3 regions of the Methylophaga sp. F-2 genome follow, and region 2 is predicted to be linked to each of the others. Evidence: riboswitches for the same ligand, from Rfam matches in the RefSeq annotation. Region 2 holds a riboswitch; each other region holds the start of a gene.
What was found. A riboswitch is a leader RNA that binds a small molecule or an ion and turns the genes downstream of it on or off. The one in region 2 is predicted to bind cyclic di-GMP.
Positions count from the first base shown of each region.

Region 1: linked by a shared signal. The riboswitch ahead of AC13DA_RS06110 (VPLPA-CTERM sorting domain-containing protein) and the one ahead of AC13DA_RS07535 (autotransporter outer membrane beta-barrel domain-containing protein) in region 2 are both predicted to bind cyclic di-GMP.
Region 3: linked by a shared signal. The riboswitch ahead of AC13DA_RS08110 (hypothetical protein) and the one ahead of AC13DA_RS07535 (autotransporter outer membrane beta-barrel domain-containing protein) in region 2 are both predicted to bind cyclic di-GMP.

Region 1 is NZ_JBSXOF010000016.1:375,587-381,962, forward strand. Features, by position in the region: gene AC13DA_RS06095 (translocation/assembly module TamB domain-containing protein) at 1-1,980, shown strand, start outside; gene AC13DA_RS06100 (YdbL family probable chaperone protein) at 1,991-2,599, shown strand; gene rlmD (23S rRNA (uracil(1939)-C(5))-methyltransferase RlmD) at 2,685-4,019, shown strand; cyclic di-GMP riboswitch class I at 4,243-4,320, shown strand; gene AC13DA_RS06110 (VPLPA-CTERM sorting domain-containing protein) at 4,338-4,943, shown strand; gene AC13DA_RS06115 (DNA alkylation repair protein) at 4,997-6,106, shown strand.
Region 2 is NZ_JBSXOF010000018.1:103,395-109,770, forward strand. Features, by position in the region: gene AC13DA_RS07530 (hypothetical protein) at 1-972, shown strand, start outside; gene AC13DA_RS07535 (autotransporter outer membrane beta-barrel domain-containing protein) at 1,094-2,473, opposite strand; cyclic di-GMP riboswitch class I at 2,493-2,572, opposite strand; gene AC13DA_RS07540 (alpha/beta hydrolase) at 2,742-3,578, shown strand; gene AC13DA_RS07545 (helix-turn-helix domain-containing protein) at 3,575-4,549, opposite strand; gene AC13DA_RS07550 (autotransporter domain-containing protein) at 4,715-6,376, opposite strand, start outside.
Region 3 is NZ_JBSXOF010000018.1:227,871-234,246, reverse strand. Features, by position in the region: gene AC13DA_RS08130 (DHHA1 domain-containing protein) at 1-133, shown strand, start outside; gene AC13DA_RS08125 (acyltransferase family protein) at 167-1,204, opposite strand; gene AC13DA_RS08120 (undecaprenyl-phosphate glucose phosphotransferase) at 1,381-2,790, shown strand; cyclic di-GMP riboswitch class I at 3,021-3,106, shown strand; gene AC13DA_RS08115 (hypothetical protein) at 3,144-3,632, shown strand; cyclic di-GMP riboswitch class I at 3,817-3,895, shown strand; gene AC13DA_RS08110 (hypothetical protein) at 3,931-4,449, shown strand; gene AC13DA_RS08105 (polysaccharide biosynthesis/export family protein) at 4,579-5,130, shown strand; gene AC13DA_RS08100 (hypothetical protein) at 5,149-6,339, shown strand; gene AC13DA_RS08095 (Wzz/FepE/Etk N-terminal domain-containing protein) at 6,364-6,376, shown strand, end outside.

The sequences.
Region 1 (6,376 bases), on a different contig from region 2:
ATTGGTCATAGCTGGGCAGAAAAATTTGATGCAAAAGATCTGAAAACTGCTGTCCGGTTCACCTCTGAAGGCCTGAAACTTTCAGGGCAGGCTGCCCAAATCACTTTTCCGGCCCCGCTGAATCAATTACACAATGTCACATTTGAGTGTGTTAAAGCGGCCTGGCTAACAGAGGGCTTTAGCTGTCAGTCAGGCAACTTACAGTTTTCACAAGCTGAGTTAGGTCAGCAACGCGTTCAATTTAGTATTGATGCTAATACAGAAGACGAACACTATGATCTGCAGCTACAAAATCTGAAATTAGATGGTGGTACGATAAATCTTGCTGTTAACCTTGCTGAGCAGCATTGGGATGCGGATATTGATGCTCAGAATATCTCGTTATCAGCATTACAGAAATGGCTACCCCAATTCCTGGATAAACATTACCTTGATGCTGTCAATGACTGGCAGCCACAAGGGCAAGTATCTGTTCAAGCACGCCTTGATGGAAACACACTGGGAATTGTGTCTGGCATCGCAAAATGGCAATTCACTGACTTGGGTTTTAGTAATGCGACAGCAAGCCAGGTGGCTGAAAATATCGCGATGCAGGGAGAAGTGTCCTTAGATAATTCGGATGATACTTGGGACTTTGTTGTTTCATCTTCGTTGACTGCAGGTCAGGCATACAGCGATCCCGTGTTTGTTGATTTATCTGTTTCTCCTATCACACTGAGTGTACAAGGCAAATTTGAAACCCAGAAAAATCACTGGACTTTGGCGGATATTAAGTTAAGTCAGTCAGAAGAGTTCAGCTTAGAGGCTCTCGCTGAGGTCACAGATAACGTGCCGACGAAAGTGGAAGCGGATGTCACCATAAGCACGCTATCGTCATTTTATCCAACATGGGTAAAACCATTTATGGTGGGTACAGCGGCTGCTAATTTACAGGTATCAGGTCAGGTCTCATCATCGCTCAGTTGGTCTGATAAGCAGTATCAGCTCACAGCTACACTGGATAAGGTAAATGTTACGGATAGCCAGCAACGCTACAATGCTGAGAATTTAAATGGCGAGCTGGTCTGGACCAATAAAGAAACACCTTTGGATGGTCATTTATCCTGGCAGCAAGCCAAGCTTTATGCCATTGACATTGGTGCGGGTCAGTTGCATGCACAAACCGTTAAAAATGGCTTTAAATTAGTTGAGGAAACCAGCATTCCTGTTTTGGATGGTGAACTGCAAATTAATCAATTGAGTTTGCAGCAGCAAGAAGATAAGCAGATAACCTGGTCATTTGATGGTTTATTGTTACCGATATCCATGGAAAGTTTAACTGAGGCACTGGAGTGGCCAACAATGCACGGTAAGTTATCCGGCGTGATTCCTCATGTGCGTTATCAATCACATAAACTCACCATTGATGGTGCGTTACAGGTCAAAGTCTTTGATGGCACAACAGTTATTCGTGATTTACGTTTAACCGATCCTTTAGGTGTATTGCCACAACTGTATGCCAATATTGATATGAACGATTTGGATTTAGCCCTGTTAACCAAGACCTTTGATGTCGGCAAGATTACCGGACGTGTTACTGGAGAAATCTATAACTTGCGTTTGTCTAACTGGCAACCTGTGCAGTTTGATGCCAAGTTGGCGACCTCTAAAGATAATCCGGGAAAACGCATTATCAGTCAGCGTGCCGTGGATAATTTAACGCAGGTCGGTGGTGGCGCGACAGGGATGATTTCGAGAAGTTTTTTACGTTTTTTTGATGACTTTTCTTATAAACGTTTAGGACTGTCATGTCATTTACGGAATGATGTTTGTGAAATGGCTGGCATCGAAGATGCTGATCAGGGGTACTATATTGTCAAAGGTGGGGGCGGTTTACCACCGTGGATTGATGTGATTGGCTATACGCGTAGAGTGGACTGGGCTGATTTATTAGAACGTATCAAAGCGGTACAAAATAGTTCTGGACCCATTATTGAGTAAGGAGAGGTTTATGCATTTAATGAAGTGGTTAACGGGCACGGTGTCGGGATTAATGTTGGTTTCATGTGTCACCATTAATATCTATTTCCCAGCGGCAGCGGCTGAAAAAGCAGCAGACAGAATTATTGAAGATGTGTGGGGCCCAGAAACACAACCTGCAGATACGGCTGAACCTGACAAGCAGGATAAACAATCGTCAACATCAGACTCCAGGCTGCCACTGGCTATGTCTGTGTTGAACTGGATGGTACCGCAGGCTGAAGCGGCAGGTGCGGATATTAATATCAATTCACCCGCTATCAATGCATTACAGTCGAATATGAAAACACGCCATGAAAGTTTGAAGCCTTTCTATAATAGTGGTGCGATAGGGTTAACTGATGATGGTTTTATTACTCTACGTGATGCCAAGTCTGTACCGTTAAAAGACCGTAACCAGTTAAATAGTCTGATTGCCGCCGAAAATAATGATCGTAAAGCGCTCTATGCTGAAATCGCCAGAGCAAACGGGCATCCGGAATGGCAAGATGATATCCAACAAACCTTCGCACAGCGCTGGATTAGTAATGCAGCAAAAGGCTGGTGGTATCAGCAAGGTGGTAGCTGGAAACAAAAATAAATACAGCAGATTGATTATAATAATGACGTCCAGTGGCGTGAAAGCGTCACTGGACTTTTTATTTTTCAGAGATAAGAGATAAAAGATGGCAAGACGTAGCCGCAGACAAAGAATACCGCAAGAACCCGTTACAGCAGAGATTGAGTCGTTATCACACGATGGTAGAGGCATCGCTCGAATTGAAGGTAAAACCGTTTTTGTGGATGGCGCCTTAGCCGGAGAAAAAGTGAACTTTCAATATAGCCGGGTTCACAAAAAATATGATGAGGCACGCACGGTAGAAGTATTGTCTGGCGCGGATGATCGCGTAGCAGCAAAATGTCAGCATTTTAGTATTTGTGGTGGCTGCAGTTTGATGCATATGTCACCTGAAGCACAGTTGGCTCATAAACAAGCCACATTGGCTGAACACTTCACTCACTTTGGTAACTTAAATCCTGAACAATGGTTAGCGCCTTTAACCGGTCCATTATGGGGATATCGTCGTAAAGCACGTTTAGGCGTGAAGTATGTCGCGAAAAAAGAACAGGTTCTGGTCGGTTTCAGAGAAAAGTCTTCACCTTATATTGCCATGCTAGAGCAATGTGAGGTCTTAGATCCTCGCGTGGGTCATCGTTTAACGGATTTAGCGTCATTAATTGCTGGGCTTGAAGCCTATAATCGTATCGCTCAGATTGAAGTGGCGATGGATGATGAGCATGTGGCGTTAGTTTTTCGCAATCTTGATGCATTATCTGAGACGGATAAAAATGCATTGATTCGCTTTGGTCAAAGCAATAATTTATGGATCTATCAGCAACCGGGTGGTCCGGATACGGTCTCCTTATTATGGCCTGAGTCAGCTCAGCTCAGTTATGCGCCGGAAGCAGGGTTGAACTTACAGTTTGATCCGAGCGATTTTACTCAGGTGAATGCCGGTATTAATGAAAAAATGATCCAGCGAGCCATGAACTTACTGGACGTACAAGCTGATGATCGTATTCTGGATCTATTCTGTGGCTTAGGTAACTTCACTTTACCTTTAGCTAGACGCGTTAATGAAGTGGTTGGTGTCGAAGGTGATGCGGCTCTGGTGCAACACGCTAAAAATAATGCACAACTTAATGGCTTAAAGAATGCTGAGTTTGAACTGGCCGATCTGACACAAACCGAGCTCAAAGATTATCCTTGGGCGGAAAAAGGCTTTAATAAAATTCTGCTCGATCCGCCCAGAAGTGGGGCGTTTGAAGTTTTACATCAACTCGCTGCATTAGGTGCTGAGCGCCTGGTGTATGTGTCTTGTAATCCGGCGACATTGGCACGTGATGCGGGTGAGCTGGTGAATCAGCATGGCTATATTATGGAAGCAGCAGGCATTATGGATATGTTTCCTCACACAACACACGTTGAGTCGATAGCCGTTTTTACAAAAAAACGTTAAAAATTTTATAACTAGTACCAAGGTACAATTGTCCTGATCAAAACTAAGGTAATACAATGCATCGCACTGGGAGTTATTCCCATGTTTTTATCAAATATTAAGGGTGGTATTTGATAAAAAAGTCTGTAGATGGCTGATTAATTTTACGTTTTAGTACCAAAGTACAATTGTTCAGCTAATGACGAATCACTAATATGTATTCTGCAGGTAGTGATTGCATATTGAACAGTTAAGCCAACCTTGGTGTGAGCCATGTGACGGAAAGCCACGGATCTTTTTTAAAGATGGCCGGGTTGCATAGTAAATAAGGATAATTCTATGAAATTTTACAAATCGGCTATGTTAGTAGCTGCTATGTTGCTAGGTTTTTCAAGTGTTGCTTCAGCAACGTTTTATCATGGTGGGCATCATCATGGAGGTTGTGGTAATGATGGTTCAACATGTGATAACCCTCAAGCTTATTCAACGACATTAAACGCTAAAGTAACTAACGAAGATCATGATTACTGGGGAACTTTCTGGGACTCTTCAGAGGCGTATATGAGCTTTGAAGCCATCAATGAGCCTACTTTAGAAATTACTTCGGCTACTTTATCAGTTAAATCAAATGCCAACGGTTCATGGTTCTCTGATGGTTTATGGACATTAGATAATTATTTCCCATACCTGACATACGTTGGTAAATTAGATGGTGGCGTTGATGTATTTCAACTAAGTTCAAACTTATTTGACGAAGTGCTTGCTGGTATCACCTTCAAAGCTATTTTTGATAAAATAAAAGAAGATGTTTTCTGGGCTGAATTAACAGTGGATGGTACATACTGCCCACCTGTAAGTGAAGTACCTGTTCCAGCAGCATTATGGTTATTTGGTTCTGGTTTGATGGGCTTTACAGCGATGCGCAGACGTAAAAAAACTGCCTAAGCTAAGACAGAATACCGTATGATAAAAGCCGCGATTCCATCGCGGCTTTTTTTATGGCTGAACAACTCAAAAATAAACTCAATACTGCAGCAGTTCATGAGCTAGGTTCACTGATTCATTCAGTGTGGCCAGACTTTGCTGTGACAGATTTTATTCAGACGGCCTCACTCAAACTGGATGAGCTGGAACTCAAAGCACGTGCAGACTATCTTGCTAAGAGTTTGCATGTCTACCTGCCTGATGATTATGTCGATGCGATAGCTATTCTGTTACAGGCTGCTGAATACCTTAGAGAAGAACAGTTTTCTGGTTGGGCACATTATTTAGCCTGGCCATTAATTGACTATGTCGCTATATATGGCATCAACCACCTCCATGTTTCTTTTGCTGCATTAGAAAAATTAACCCCATTATTTACCAGCGAGTTTGCCATTCGGTTTTTTCTGTTGGCGCATTTTGAAGAAACCTATTTGCAAATGCTGCAGTGGGCTGAACATGAGAATGAACATATCAGGCGATTAGCCTCTGAAGGCATTCGACCACGTTTACCTTGGGCACCACAATTAACTGATTTACGTGATGACCCAACACCAATATGGCCGATTCTTGAGAAGTTAAAAGGTGATCACAGCCTCTATGTCAGGCGTTCTGTTGCTAATAACATCAATGATATTAGTAAGGATCATCCTCAAATGGTGATTGATATTTGTTCAGAGTGGAAACAAGCAGCTTCACAAAACATAAACTGGGTGATTCGCCATGGTTTACGGAGTTTGGTGAAACAGGGAAATGCTGATGTTTATCCGCTGTTAGGTTTTAGTCAGTCGGTGGATATTGAACAGCCATTACTTCGTCTTTCCCATAGCCGATTATTATTAGGGCAGACGCTGGTGCTGGATTTTCGTTTACGAAGCAAGCAGGCGCAGTATGTAGTACTAGACTACCGGATACGTTTTGTTGGGGCTGCTGGAAAAATGACGAGAGAAAAAGTCTTTAAATGGAAAAATATACGTTTAGCAGAAGGCGAATATCTCCACATGCAAAAACGACATACTTTACAGAAGATATCGACCAGAAAATATTACCCGGGCATACACGAGGTTGAGTGCCTATTGAATGGCCAGTGTATTGCCCGGGCGAGTTTTGAGTTGCTTATGCCCTAAAGGCATTAAGACATGATAAGGCCATAGGCAACCAAGGCAAGCCAAGCAACTGACATCACACAAATTAATGCGGCAAAGTTATCATGAATATAGTGTTCAATTTTTTCCATCATCGTCTCCTCACTGAGAATATTGTGCTGTTTTAAAACAGCGTGAGGTTATTATTCGCCTGGCACAGATATTAGGCATTGACCTAGATCAAAAATGAATAACTTGTCGAATGAAAATAAATTTGGACATAAAAAAAGCCAGTCGATGACTGGCTTTTTA
Region 2 (6,376 bases):
ATTCAGAGTCGTGGTGCAGGCACAACAGTCATTAACTACGGGACATTACGTGGTAATGAAGAAGTGGTTGAAGCACGCGAAGACTTCACCCTTGAAAATCACGGCACCATCGCCCTGAATGGTTTGTCATGGAACGCAGCAACAAAAACCTGGACAAATACTGGCGCCACGGATGATGAAGATGGTGTGCAATTTGCCAGTGGCACCGCAGATAACTATGGTGTGATTTTGGGCACCGATGACGGTATCGACATCGACGAAGGCAAAGTACACAACCATGCTACTGGTGTGATTGTTTCAACCGGTACAGAAAGTGACCCTTTAAATGGGGGTAATGGTATTGATATTGATCCACTTTTCGAACCGAATGTAGGTGATGTTCGCACAGCCGGTCCACTGACCATCATCAACGAGGGTTACATCGAAGGCGTTCATGCCATTGGTTCGGATGATGCCAGTACTTCTGAAGTTACCGTCACCAACAGTGGTACTTTAGTCGGTCGTTCAGGCACAGCTATCCATTTTGCGCCCAATCAAGGTAACAGCAGCCTGACACTGACAGGTAACAGTGAAATTATCGGTGATGTGATGTTCGGTAGCGGTGACGATATGGTGATCGTTGACGGACTCACTGCCACAGGTGAGCTGAGTTCAGGTATCTTCGATGGCAGCTTGGGTAATAACAGCATTATCTTCAAGGACTTTGATCTATCAGATATTTTGTCATTTGAAATATCAGATGCACTTGTCTACCTGTCATTAGGCGTCGATAGTGGCGAGCTGTTATCAGGCAAGTTCAAAAACTTCTCATCATGGGGTTTTGGTGATGGCATGTTCTCTACTGAGTATCTTGCCAGCCAGTTCTCTAACCCTAGTGCCGTACCATTACCTGCAGCACTGCCATTGTTTGCTTTTGGTCTGATTGGCATGTGGGCGGGTCGTTCACGTCTTACAGGTTCTAAAGCGGCCTAGTTCAGTTATGGTTAAACACTGACAGCAGCATAAGCAGTATTCAGGGCCAGTTTAAACACGAAAAAAGATGTTTAAACTGGCCCTGAATTTTATCGGTTTTGCTTAACTTTATATGTGATGTTTATGCAACTAAACTCGCATTACGACGCAAACCCAAAAAGCCGAATAAGACCGGTGCCAACAAGAAAAATGCGGCAGGAATAGGCACAGCGTTCACAGCCTGACTTACAACAAGATTCGCAAAGGTATCGCCAAATACCACTTCAAAATTAAAACCACTTATCGCCGGTAAAATAATGCTGTCAAAACTACCGACAATGCTGGCAAAGGTCAGGAAGTTAAATGTACCTTCTTGCACATCATCACCAATAAACTCAAAGCTTAATAAACCAGCTAGTGAAGCGACACCCGAAATATCCAGCAGATCGGAGTGCGTTTCATCAAACTCCACAACCATCGAACCAAATTCACCTTGCGTGTAATTACCATTAATCGTCATCGTACCGATAGAGTTACCAGCGGTCAGACTGGCATAGTTGTCATACCCGGTACCATTTACCGTCACATGGCTGTTAATGGTGCCGGTTCCTGACAAGTTACCCCCATTAATATTGACGCTGGTTTGGCTCATGACACCATTATTGATGGTTTGACCTGCGGTTTGAGTGTAATCACCACCCCAGGCACCACTACCGACCAATTTCGCTTTTTCATTATTAATAAACGTGCCAGTGTTAACGAAGGCGTTCTGGTTATATATCGATTTATTATTCGTCATCACACCATTGTTCACCACGGTGTCATTAATAGCATTGGTCAAGACATAGTTATTCGTCATTGAACCCTGATTAATTAAGCGACCTGCGTTAGTGAATGTGCCCTCATTATTCAGCGTGCCATTATTCACCAGGGTAGAATCAATGTAGTTATTTAATTTACCCGCCCGGCTGTTGGTCAAAATGCCATTATTAGTAACAGTCCCGCCTCTGTAACTCGATAAAGTACCGGTATTGGTGAGAATATCGTTATTGGTCAACTGTCCGTTATTGCTAAAGGTGCCCTGATTCAGAAATTCAGCCTGATTATCAATTTGGCCATCATTGATCCATCTGCCACTTTTATTCTCTATATAGCCTGTATTGGTAATCTGACCACTTGCTGCATTATTCAAATCACTGACATGCGTGGTCAGGCTTCCCGTGTTTAGCAAGATGCCAGAATTATTTAAATCACTGTATTTACCATAAAAAGTACCATTATTAATAAAGGTACCCTGATTAGCTAAAACAGGATCTACAGAAAAAGGCCAGCCTATCACTGACAACTCACTATCATTTTGAAACTGTGTTCCGGACACAATGCTTGTCGTGGCATCATCAATCGTTAAAGGCGAAGTGTTTATTCCAGATAAAACACCATCAGCACTGGCGGCAGCGCTTAATAGGAGTGATGATGTAAATAAGGTCGTGAATAAAGAACGTTTTAGAAATTGAGTATGCATGTTCTGAGTCTCTCTCGGTCTATGTAACTCAGCCACCTTAAGAGCTTAAGGTCTGTAGCTTTCCGTCCTCAGCTCACGCTGAGTTTGGCAATAATGATATGGGCATCCAACCCAGCCAGGATTGATGATATAGAGACAGCTACAACGGCACTATCCGATTTTCGCAAACGTATAAATTAATGAGAGACGGGCATTAAGGATAATATTTTCTGACTCGTATATGATGTGCTTTCACATACCTAAGATGGAATAATAAGGGATAGCTATTTTGGTTTTTCGTTACTTTATTTGCCTGCTTTTTTTGATATTACAGGCCTGCTCATCCATACCCACCACACAAAACCGCACTGATACGGCAGTTCGTTTAGCTCAGCTCAATGGCTGGCAATCCCAGATCATCACTACAGCCTCATTTAACTTGCAAAGCTTTATCCCTGAAAAAATCTCACCGTCCAAAGAGTTAACCATTTACATAGAAGGTGATGGTTTAGCCTGGTTGAGTCGACGAAAAAAGTCTTCAGATCCGACCCCTATCGATCCATTAACACTCAAGCTCGCACTCCTCGATAACCATGCCGTCTATCTGGCCCGCCCATGCCAATATGTGTGGTCTGGAGGCTGTGAACAGCATCTGTGGACTTCAGCCCGCTTTTCTCCTGAGGTATTACAAGCGATGAATCAAGCCGTGGATAAGTTAAAAGCCCAATATCAGGCTTCTTCTTTACGGCTTATTGGTTACTCTGGTGGGGGTGCTGTCGCGACGTTATTAGCGGCTAAGCGAGACGATGTTTCTCAGTTAGTCACTGTGGCAGGTAATATTGATACTGATTACTGGACGACATTACAGCATATTTCACCGTTAACAGGCTCATTAAATCCAGCAGACCAGTGGCCTTCATTACAGGCCATTCCACAAATTCATTTTGTGGGGAGTGAAGATAAGATCATGCCCGTTGCTGTGGCTAATGCATACCAGCAACATTTTCCTCAATCAAAACGCCCCACTGTAAGAGTAATCACCGGTATGACTCATCATTGCTGCTGGGTTGAGCACTGGCCAGAGCTATTGCAGGAAATATCTGCCGCTAAGAAATCTGCCCCTTAATTAAATGCACGACGTAATGTCGCTGACGGTAGCTCGCCGAATAACTGTAGATAATCATTAGAAAACCGCCCTAAATGCCAAAAGTGCCAGTCGCTGGCTACTTGCGTCACCGTCATATTAATATCTGTAGGCCTGAGTAATTGGGATCGCACTCGATTTAATCTCAAGCGATAAAGGTAGGCATTAGGGGTGATGCCCATTACTTTTTTAAAGTGATATTGCAAGTTACGCTGACTGATACAGACATCTTTACAAATATCGATAATGGTTGGGCAAATATGACTGTCCAGCTTAGCGTGAATATAGTCGATAGCTAATCTCACTGATTTAGCCGCTCTTCGCCGTGCCACGACATCAGTTTCTTGCCCATCAAAAAGTAAGGATGAATCTAAAGATAGCAGCACATGTTCCATCACAGAAGTATTTAAATGTTTTTGCTGCTCTGGCTGACCGTCATCCGAAGACATCGCTGATAATTGATAAAGGTAATCAGTAAACAACTCTAACGGTTGTCGATTTACACCATCAAATACTAAAACACTGTCCACAGGCATTTCCCACTGCCGTGGATTCATGGCTCTGGCAGACTCAAGTAAAACCGACTGTTCAAATCGAAAATAAACCGTTTCAGCATTTCCCTCAGCCTGGATATCGACTTCAACATTAGCTGGCAAGAAAAATAGTGAATTCTCAAAGGCATTATATTCAGATACTCGTACCTGATTTTGTGTGGTACGTTCGAAGGAGATGGTACAAAAGTCTTTTTCGATGATGGCGCGTTTATGTACTACCTGATTTTGCTGCTCGAACACCACTCTGAACGCCTCATTACCCACTTCACGGTAGTGCCCATAAAACTGACCTGCGGATAACTGGTTAATCTCAATCGGTAACCAGTCTTGTACAAGCTGCTGTTCATAAGCATCAAACAAAGGCTGATCACAATACACAAGAGCTTGTGTCGGTATCATGTTAATGTGTTGGCACAGGTATATGAACTAAGCATTCGAAGAAAAAGCCATAAAAGAAGGTAGCCAATGAATATACCTTAATTCAATTACTTATGGCATATAAAACAAACAAAACGCCTCAACAGATCACTGCTGAGGCGTTTCTTATTTCAGACAAAAATTAGCTTAGAACGACAAACGTAATTTCACAGAAGCCGTTTGATTTAAAAAGTCTTCACGACCTTCAACATCATATTGAGCCGTGATATCGGTGTAGTCATTTATGTTAACGGTGGCACCAACACCGGCTCTGGCTAACCACGGTGAAGGGTCAATACCTTCTGTTGTGAAGGCAGTACCACCACCGGTATACGATGCCGTCATACTGGTATCGTCATTGATGAGGTCATAACCGATACCCATATTCGCTAGTAAGGTGGTCTTATCATTTAACTGGTGGTCGATATCAGTTTGTGCCATTAAGATAAATTCCTCGGTGTGCACACTATCCACATCAAGACTAATCGCCCCTGCGCCTTTTTCTGTATAACTTTCATCACGGATATACGCATAATCGGCACGAATGCTTGGCATTACCGTACTGTTTTCATTCAGCTCAAAACGTTTGCCAACGCCGACACCGATATGGGCGGTGTAGCTATCGTAATCTGATTCAGCAGTACGGCCAATAAAACTAATTTGGCGTTTGCTGTCGTTTTTATTCATGCCCACATCGGCTTGCCAGTTCAGTTCCACATTTTCAAACTGGGCTAAGTCGTGGCTACCGTAGGCAATCAACTGATAGGCATCAATATCGGCTTTATTACCGGATGACAAGCCATTACCATCAACGCGGGTGTTCATATATGACAAAGCAAGACCTAAACGGCTAGATTGGCTGACATCACCATCCATCCCCACCACAAAACCGTAAGAGTCGGCATCATAACCACTAACGCCATTACGTTCTTGTTGACGAGTCCAGCTACCCACGGGTTTTAACCACATGTTTTTATCAGTCAGGAAGGCATCACCCGATGATAAACCACGGGTATTGGCCTGACGGCTTTGAATCACGCGGTTGGTGCTGTGCAGGGTATTGGCAGCGAGTTTTGTGGTGCCCCCCACCAGTAAAGGCAGAGTTTCCGCTACCGCTTCTGTGATTTCCTGGTCATTGGAAAGACGCCCAAATGCTGTTGACACGTCTGCAATATCAGTATTTGTAGAGCCGCCGTTCACAAAACCATCTAATACGCGTGCTGCACCACGACCCGATTTAAAACCTTCACTGTTGACGCTCTGAACTACGCTGGTATTGCCGTCTCTTGTTACACGTAAGCCGACAGTATTCCCTGCTTTTTCTGCAGCAAATGAATACAGTAATGAATTATCCGTCACTTCAAAGCTGCCTGCATCCAAGGTGCCTGCGCTAATCACATTGCTGAGAAGGCTCCCATTAGCGAGCGATGGTGCACCTTTAACATCTACGTCAAGCTTCGAACCATCGGCAAAAGTGGCTGTACCCGTCACATTTAACTTACCGTAATGACTTGCATCGATAAGTCCCAGCCTGAGAAGGCCATTCAACGTTTGAGTATAGTCCGCCGTTGCTCCAGCCTGACCGAGTGTTAACGGTTTATTAGCAGCAATCGATAAGGTGCCACCAACCACATTCACATTTCCTGAAAAGCCTTCCAGGTCACCGGTTAAAGTTGTAGAACCTGATAAAAAGTTAATAAACCCCTTACCGTTGGTATCTACAATTTCTTGGGAGAATACATAGTTAGTATTGTTATGGTTAAAGTTAATAATGCCATTGCCAGCACCCAGTTCAACAGATGATGCACC
Region 3 (6,376 bases), 120 kb from region 2:
TCAAGAAGGAGCTGATTATATTGCAGGCCAATTTGACACTGGTGGAGGCAGGAAAGCTGCCGCGGGTATTAATTTCTTGAATGAAGATGAGTTACCAAGATTAATATCTCTCATAGAAAATTACTATAACTAGTCTCTATGAGAGCTAATTGAGTTAAACCCTGTTTCACCAGACAAATATACCAAAACTCAAACCAATCACTATCATGAGATAAGCGCTGATGGTTATCCATACTCCTCTTGCATGAGAGTAAAATTTTGACCTATGTTTTAAACATTGTTTATCTATCAACAGATACATTATTGCACTAAGTAAATAACCAATTAGGATCGCTAGAACTATACTGTAAAGCGTACCTCTGAAGCCGAAAATACCTGAGATACTGTTAGCAGCAAAGACGCCTATCCAATGGTTTAAATATAGGGGATAGGATATTCCTCCTAAGAATTCCCCGAAATCACTTTTCTCACCTTTAATAGCTAATAATAAAATGAGAGATATAGAAAATGCTGGGGAAAAATATTGATAATTACTATAGATTATTCCAAAAGTACTAGTGACCAAAATAGCAAAAAGAATAAATTTGACGAACGGTTTCTCATAGAAATTACCATATTTGTATGCACAAATCGCAGCAAATACACCAAGAAATATGGGGGCATAAAGATGTTGATGCCAAGCAATGACCGACAATAGTGCCCAAGTGATGGGGTGGCGACCAAATTTGCCAATTAGAACTAGTAAAATTGGTGCAAATAAATAGAACTGTTCTTCAGCATTGACACTCCAAAAATGATTTCCGGTTCCATCCAGAGGCATCATATCTTTGTATTCGAGTAGCTGCGGCGGTCCAAAGATATTATAGACAAAGGTGAGTTTGTATAGGATGAACTCAAACCATTTAATATTAACCGGATCTTTTAATAGACTAACAAGAATGATTAGTGATAGAGCAGCAAAATAAGGAATCCATATTCTGATTGCTCTATTGAAATAAAATCGAGGTAAGTCTTCCGTTTTACTTCTCAGTAAAATCCCCCCTATCAACCAACCACTCAAAGCAAAGAAAACATCAACAGCGATACTTCCACTTGGATCCCAATTGATTAGGCCATCATGGTAAAACATTACGATACTTGCAGCGATAAATCTTACATAGTCAAAATACGGATAATATGTTTTAAGTTTGGGATTTGTTCTCATTTATAAGTTCTTTATACTGTAATGATATGGAAGATGTAACTCGTCTAATAGTATTTAGATAAACAATTAGATGATACAACAAGTGACCAGCCAGAAAAGATTCAATATTTTGATATCAATACTCTGACGTAATTACTGTATTATTGCCAGCAGAATCTGGAATTGGAAAGGAACAAATGGCTCAAGGCAGGATCAGACAATACGATGCAAAAATTAATGCGATATCACGCCTGATTGATAGTGGCATTATCCTGCTTACCTTTTTGGCCTTATTTGATATTTTTAAGGCGGGATGGGATGTCCTTTACATATGGAGCCTCTTATTCGCTATTTTATTGTTTAATTTCTTTGCCGAATCTCAAGATGCCTATCGTTCATGGCGAGGTACTGCATTGCGAGAAGAAGTCTCGGCAGTTATGTTTTCATGGTTTACCAGTGTTTTCATTCTAGTAATGATTGATATCTTTTTCATTCACTCTGGTAGTTATCTTGATAGCTTTGTTTTTTTATGGTTTTTATTGACGCCAATTGAATTAATTTCCTGGCATGCCATTGTAAGAACATCATTGGCAATCCTCCGTGCACGTGGTGTAAATACCAGAAACGTTGCTATCGTTGGTGAAACAACATTAGGTAAACGCCTGGAGCGTGCATTTAATGAAATGGACTGGTCAGGATTCAGATTGGTCGGTTATTACGATGACCGATCACAAAAACGTGTTGAAACAGAGCCTAACTTAGTCGTCACCAACAAAAACGTGGGTGACTTCAACCAGCTGATTGAAGACTGTAAAGCAGGCAAAGTGGATACGGTATACATTACCCTTGCTATGTCAGCCGAGCATAGAATACGGCATATAACTGAGCTATTGGCAGATAGCACGGCATCAGTATACTTAGTACCAGACTTGTTCACGTTCAATCTTCTCAATTCACGTTGGGTGGATTATCAGGGCATCACGGCTATTTCAGTTTATGAAACGCCCTTTGCTGGTATCGACAGTATATTGAAACGATTAGAGGATATTATTCTCAGTATTATTATCCTGGCAATTATCGCTATACCCATGTTAATTATTGCAGCTGGGGTGAAGTTCACATCTAAAGGTCCTGTATTTTTCAAACAGACACGTTATGGCGTGGATGGTGAAAAAATTAAAGTATGGAAATTCCGTACAATGACTGTCACGGAAGATGGTGAAAAGGTCACACAAGCTCAGAAGAATGACAGCCGAATTACCCCTTTTGGTGGTTTCCTGCGTAGAACGTCTCTTGACGAGCTTCCACAATTTTTTAATTCTCTGGGTGGGTCGATGTCCATCGTTGGTCCACGGCCACATGCTGTAGCACATAATGAGCAATATCGTGCACAGATTCAGGGATATATGCTGAGACATAAAGTTAAACCGGGCATTACCGGATTAGCACAAATTAATGGTTTTAGAGGGGAAACAGATACGTTGGATAAAATGCAGGGACGTGTGCATTATGATCTCAAATATATTCAGAACTGGTCGCTATTACTAGATCTTGAGATTATTTTTTTAACACTGTTCAAAGGGTTTGTCGGTAAAAACGCCTACTAATTGTCTGTTTAGTTTTAATTAGTAATGTTACTTACTAAATATACTTGTTACTTACCTTGAGACACAGTATCATATCCATACTGTTAAGGTATCGGTGTAAAGCATATACACTAGATAATACTAGTTATCTTAAATATCTTAATAGCAATCAGAACAATAGACATCAACGGTGATGGCTTTGTAGCAAGATCATAATATGGTCTTACACAATGTCGGCGTGTTTGATGTTGTGTAATTAAAGCCAAACTCGCTGTGAGGCGGGGTCGGAAAGCCACAGATCTTTAAATCTACATTTAAAGATGGCTGGGTTGCATTGCTTGTTTTTTCGAATTCTTATGCATAAGGAAATTATTATGAAAAAAGCGATGCTATTTATCGTAGCTTTATTGTTTTCAGTAAGTGTTAACGCAGCGACGTTATCTCTGACTGAAGCTGGTTCAACTATCGCAAGTCAAAGTGCTGATGTTACCTCTGGGTCTGTTGTGTTAGGTAGTGGTACTGTTTCTTCAAAAAGTACTTGGAGTTCAGCATTTTCACTCACAACTGATACAGATACACCTGTTGTAATCGCATGGTCATTTAACCCTGCAATTAAAGGTGCAACATTAGTTTTTGGTACATTGGGTGACACTGTGTCATATGCAATTACTGAAGACTTCAGCTTCACAGCTATGTTGACAGCAGGTACTAGCTACATCCTGAGTATCATTGATGCGACATCAGGCGTAGTTAAATATGACGTTTCAGTATCTGCAGTACCTGTTCCAGCTGCATTATTCTTGTTTGCCCCTGCTTTATTAGGCTTTTTGGGTCTGCGTAGAAAAACAGCTGTTGCAGCATAAAAACAATGTTTTTGATAAAAAAGGGAGCTTAGGCTCCCTTTTTTATATCCATTAGCGAATTGATTTTAAATTCCAATAGCAAAATTGTACCAAGGTACAATAGACACGGGTGGACAATGCTCCATATCATTCACTCATCTGAAAAAGTCAGATAGGTGATTATCATATCTTATGGATATGGTAATTTAACAAAAGCCAAACTCGTCGTGAGGCGGGGTCGGAAAGCCACAGATCTTTAATTTAAAGATGGCTGGGTTGCATTGCTTGTTTTTTCAACTTATGCATAAGGAAGTTTATTATGAAAAAGGCGATGCTATTTTTAGTAGCTCTCATGTTTTCGGTTGGTGTCAATGCTGCAACATTGACTCTTACTGGTATCGGATCAAGTGGCGCAACACAATCTGTTGATGTAAATAACAACAGTACTGTACTCGCTGGTGGTACTGTAGGTGAGGTTGGTAACTGGTATTCACAATTTGATCTTACCTCTGATACAGCTACCAACGTGAAAATTGAATGGTCTTTCAATCCATTCACAGCTTTAACAGGCGCAACAGTAAAATTCGGAGAAATCACCGGCCCTAACGGCAGTTACTTACCAGGTGCACAAACCTTTGTTATCACTGGTGATTTTAGTTTCACTGCATTTTTAGCTGCGAACGTTTTCTACGGTTTAGATATTATTGATGCTGCATCTAACATTTTGAAATATGATGTATCAGTATCTGCTGTACCAGTACCAGCCGCATTATTCTTGTTTGCTCCGGCCTTATTAGGTTTCTTAGGGCTTAGAAGAAAATCAGCAGTTGCTGCATAAGAACTAAGATTTAAGTTAACAGTAACTTAACTGTTACAAATTGAAAGGGAGCAAAAGCTCCCTTTTTTTTTGAAAAATAGAGTGTTAATATCAATTTTGAATGTTAATTATAGATAAGGATTTTCCCTCATGCTTAAGCGCTTCCTTGTACTTTTTGTTGCACTTTTTTCTCTATTTTCTTCAACGACGTTTGCTGCAGAACGCTATTTATTGAATTCAGGCGACGTCTTAGACATTTCAGTATGGAATGAAGAGTCTTTGCAAAAACAAGTAACGGTCCTGCCTGATGGAGTTATCACCTTTCCTTTAGCAGGCGAAGTTGTCGCTAAAGAAAAAACGGTGGCAGAAGTTGAAGAAGAATTAACTAAAAAACTCAGTGAATACCTGGCAGATCCGGTTGTTACGGTCTCTGTCACAAATGTTGAAGGTAATAGAGTTCATATTTTAGGGAAAGTACTCAACCCAGGCTCTTTTGTGATGAATCAACCGTTAGACGCCATGCAAGCGCTAAGTTTAGCCGGTGGTTTATCGCCTTATGCAGAAGAAAACAACATTATCGTGCTTCGCAGAGATGGGGCTAAGCAACAAGTCTTACCCGTGAAATATGCAGAGATAAAAAAAGGCAAAGCACTAAATACCAACATTACATTGGAAAGTGGCGACGTTATTATCGTACCTTAAGCAAAATAGCCGAGACACATGTCCATGAGAAAATATATTCCGCTATTATTGCCTTGCCTGCTGATAAATACAGCATCAGCAGCAGAATGGGTATTTAATGCACAGGCTGATCCTAAGTTTAAATATGACGATAATGAGCTACTTCGTGAAGATAGATTAGATGATTTCAGTTTAAATATTGATCCTACACTAAGCTTAACGCGATCATTAGAAAACTCAACATCAGAAGTTCGTTTAGGTTATAGAATAAGCAGATATCAAGATCTAAAAGACCTCGATAAAGAAAATCCCTTCGCCAGTTTTAGTACCTCTTATGCTAATGAGAGAAGTACCTATGGTCTCAATTTAAATTATGCAGAACGTGAATCACGCGATATTGCAGAAGAAGATACGGCCGATTTTAGTAACACATCCACCACAATTACGAAAAGTATCTCGCCATCATATAGCTACAGATTGACGGAATTAGACACAATAAGTTCTAGCTTCTCATACCAAACTCGAAAACAGTCAGATTCAGGAAGCAATAACACTATACTGGGTTCATCGTCTAACCTAACAGATAATGAAACGGCTAGTCTTAACCTGGCCTGGCAACATCAATATACAGAACGGTTAAACGCGGGTTTGTCAGTCAGTTATGTTAACTATCAAGCTGAGTCTGACAGACTGGATAATGAATACGACTCTTACTCATTAGGACTCACAAGTGAATATCAATTGTCTGAACTTTGGTCAGTAAATGGTTTATTGGGTGCACGTTATTTGGATAGCGAAAATAACCCTGCAATTGGTCCGCAAACATCTGATCAAAGTTCAGGTTTAAATTACTCAATCAGTACAACAAGAGAAGATGAGTTAAATAGTTACACATTTTCAGCAAGTCGCTCATTAACGCCATCAAGTGAAGGTGATGTAAATGAACAGGATGCCTATACGTTCACATATCGGAGGAGCTTTACCGAGAAAGTTTCTGGAAGTTTATCAGCAAGCTATCGTAAATATCGCAGCGCCGATGATTTAGATAGTACAGAGACAAAATACATTGATTTTTCACCCAGTCTATCGTGGAAACTAGCTGAAGACTGGGCACTTGTTTTTTCATACCGATATCGTAGTGTTGATGAGTCAGATGGCAAGGATGTCGACAGCAATGCGCTTTCATTCAACATCGACTACAATTGGGATGGAATTCGTTTTTCTCGCTAAATCTACAGCAAAGAGCAATAATAAATGGAAGAAGAAG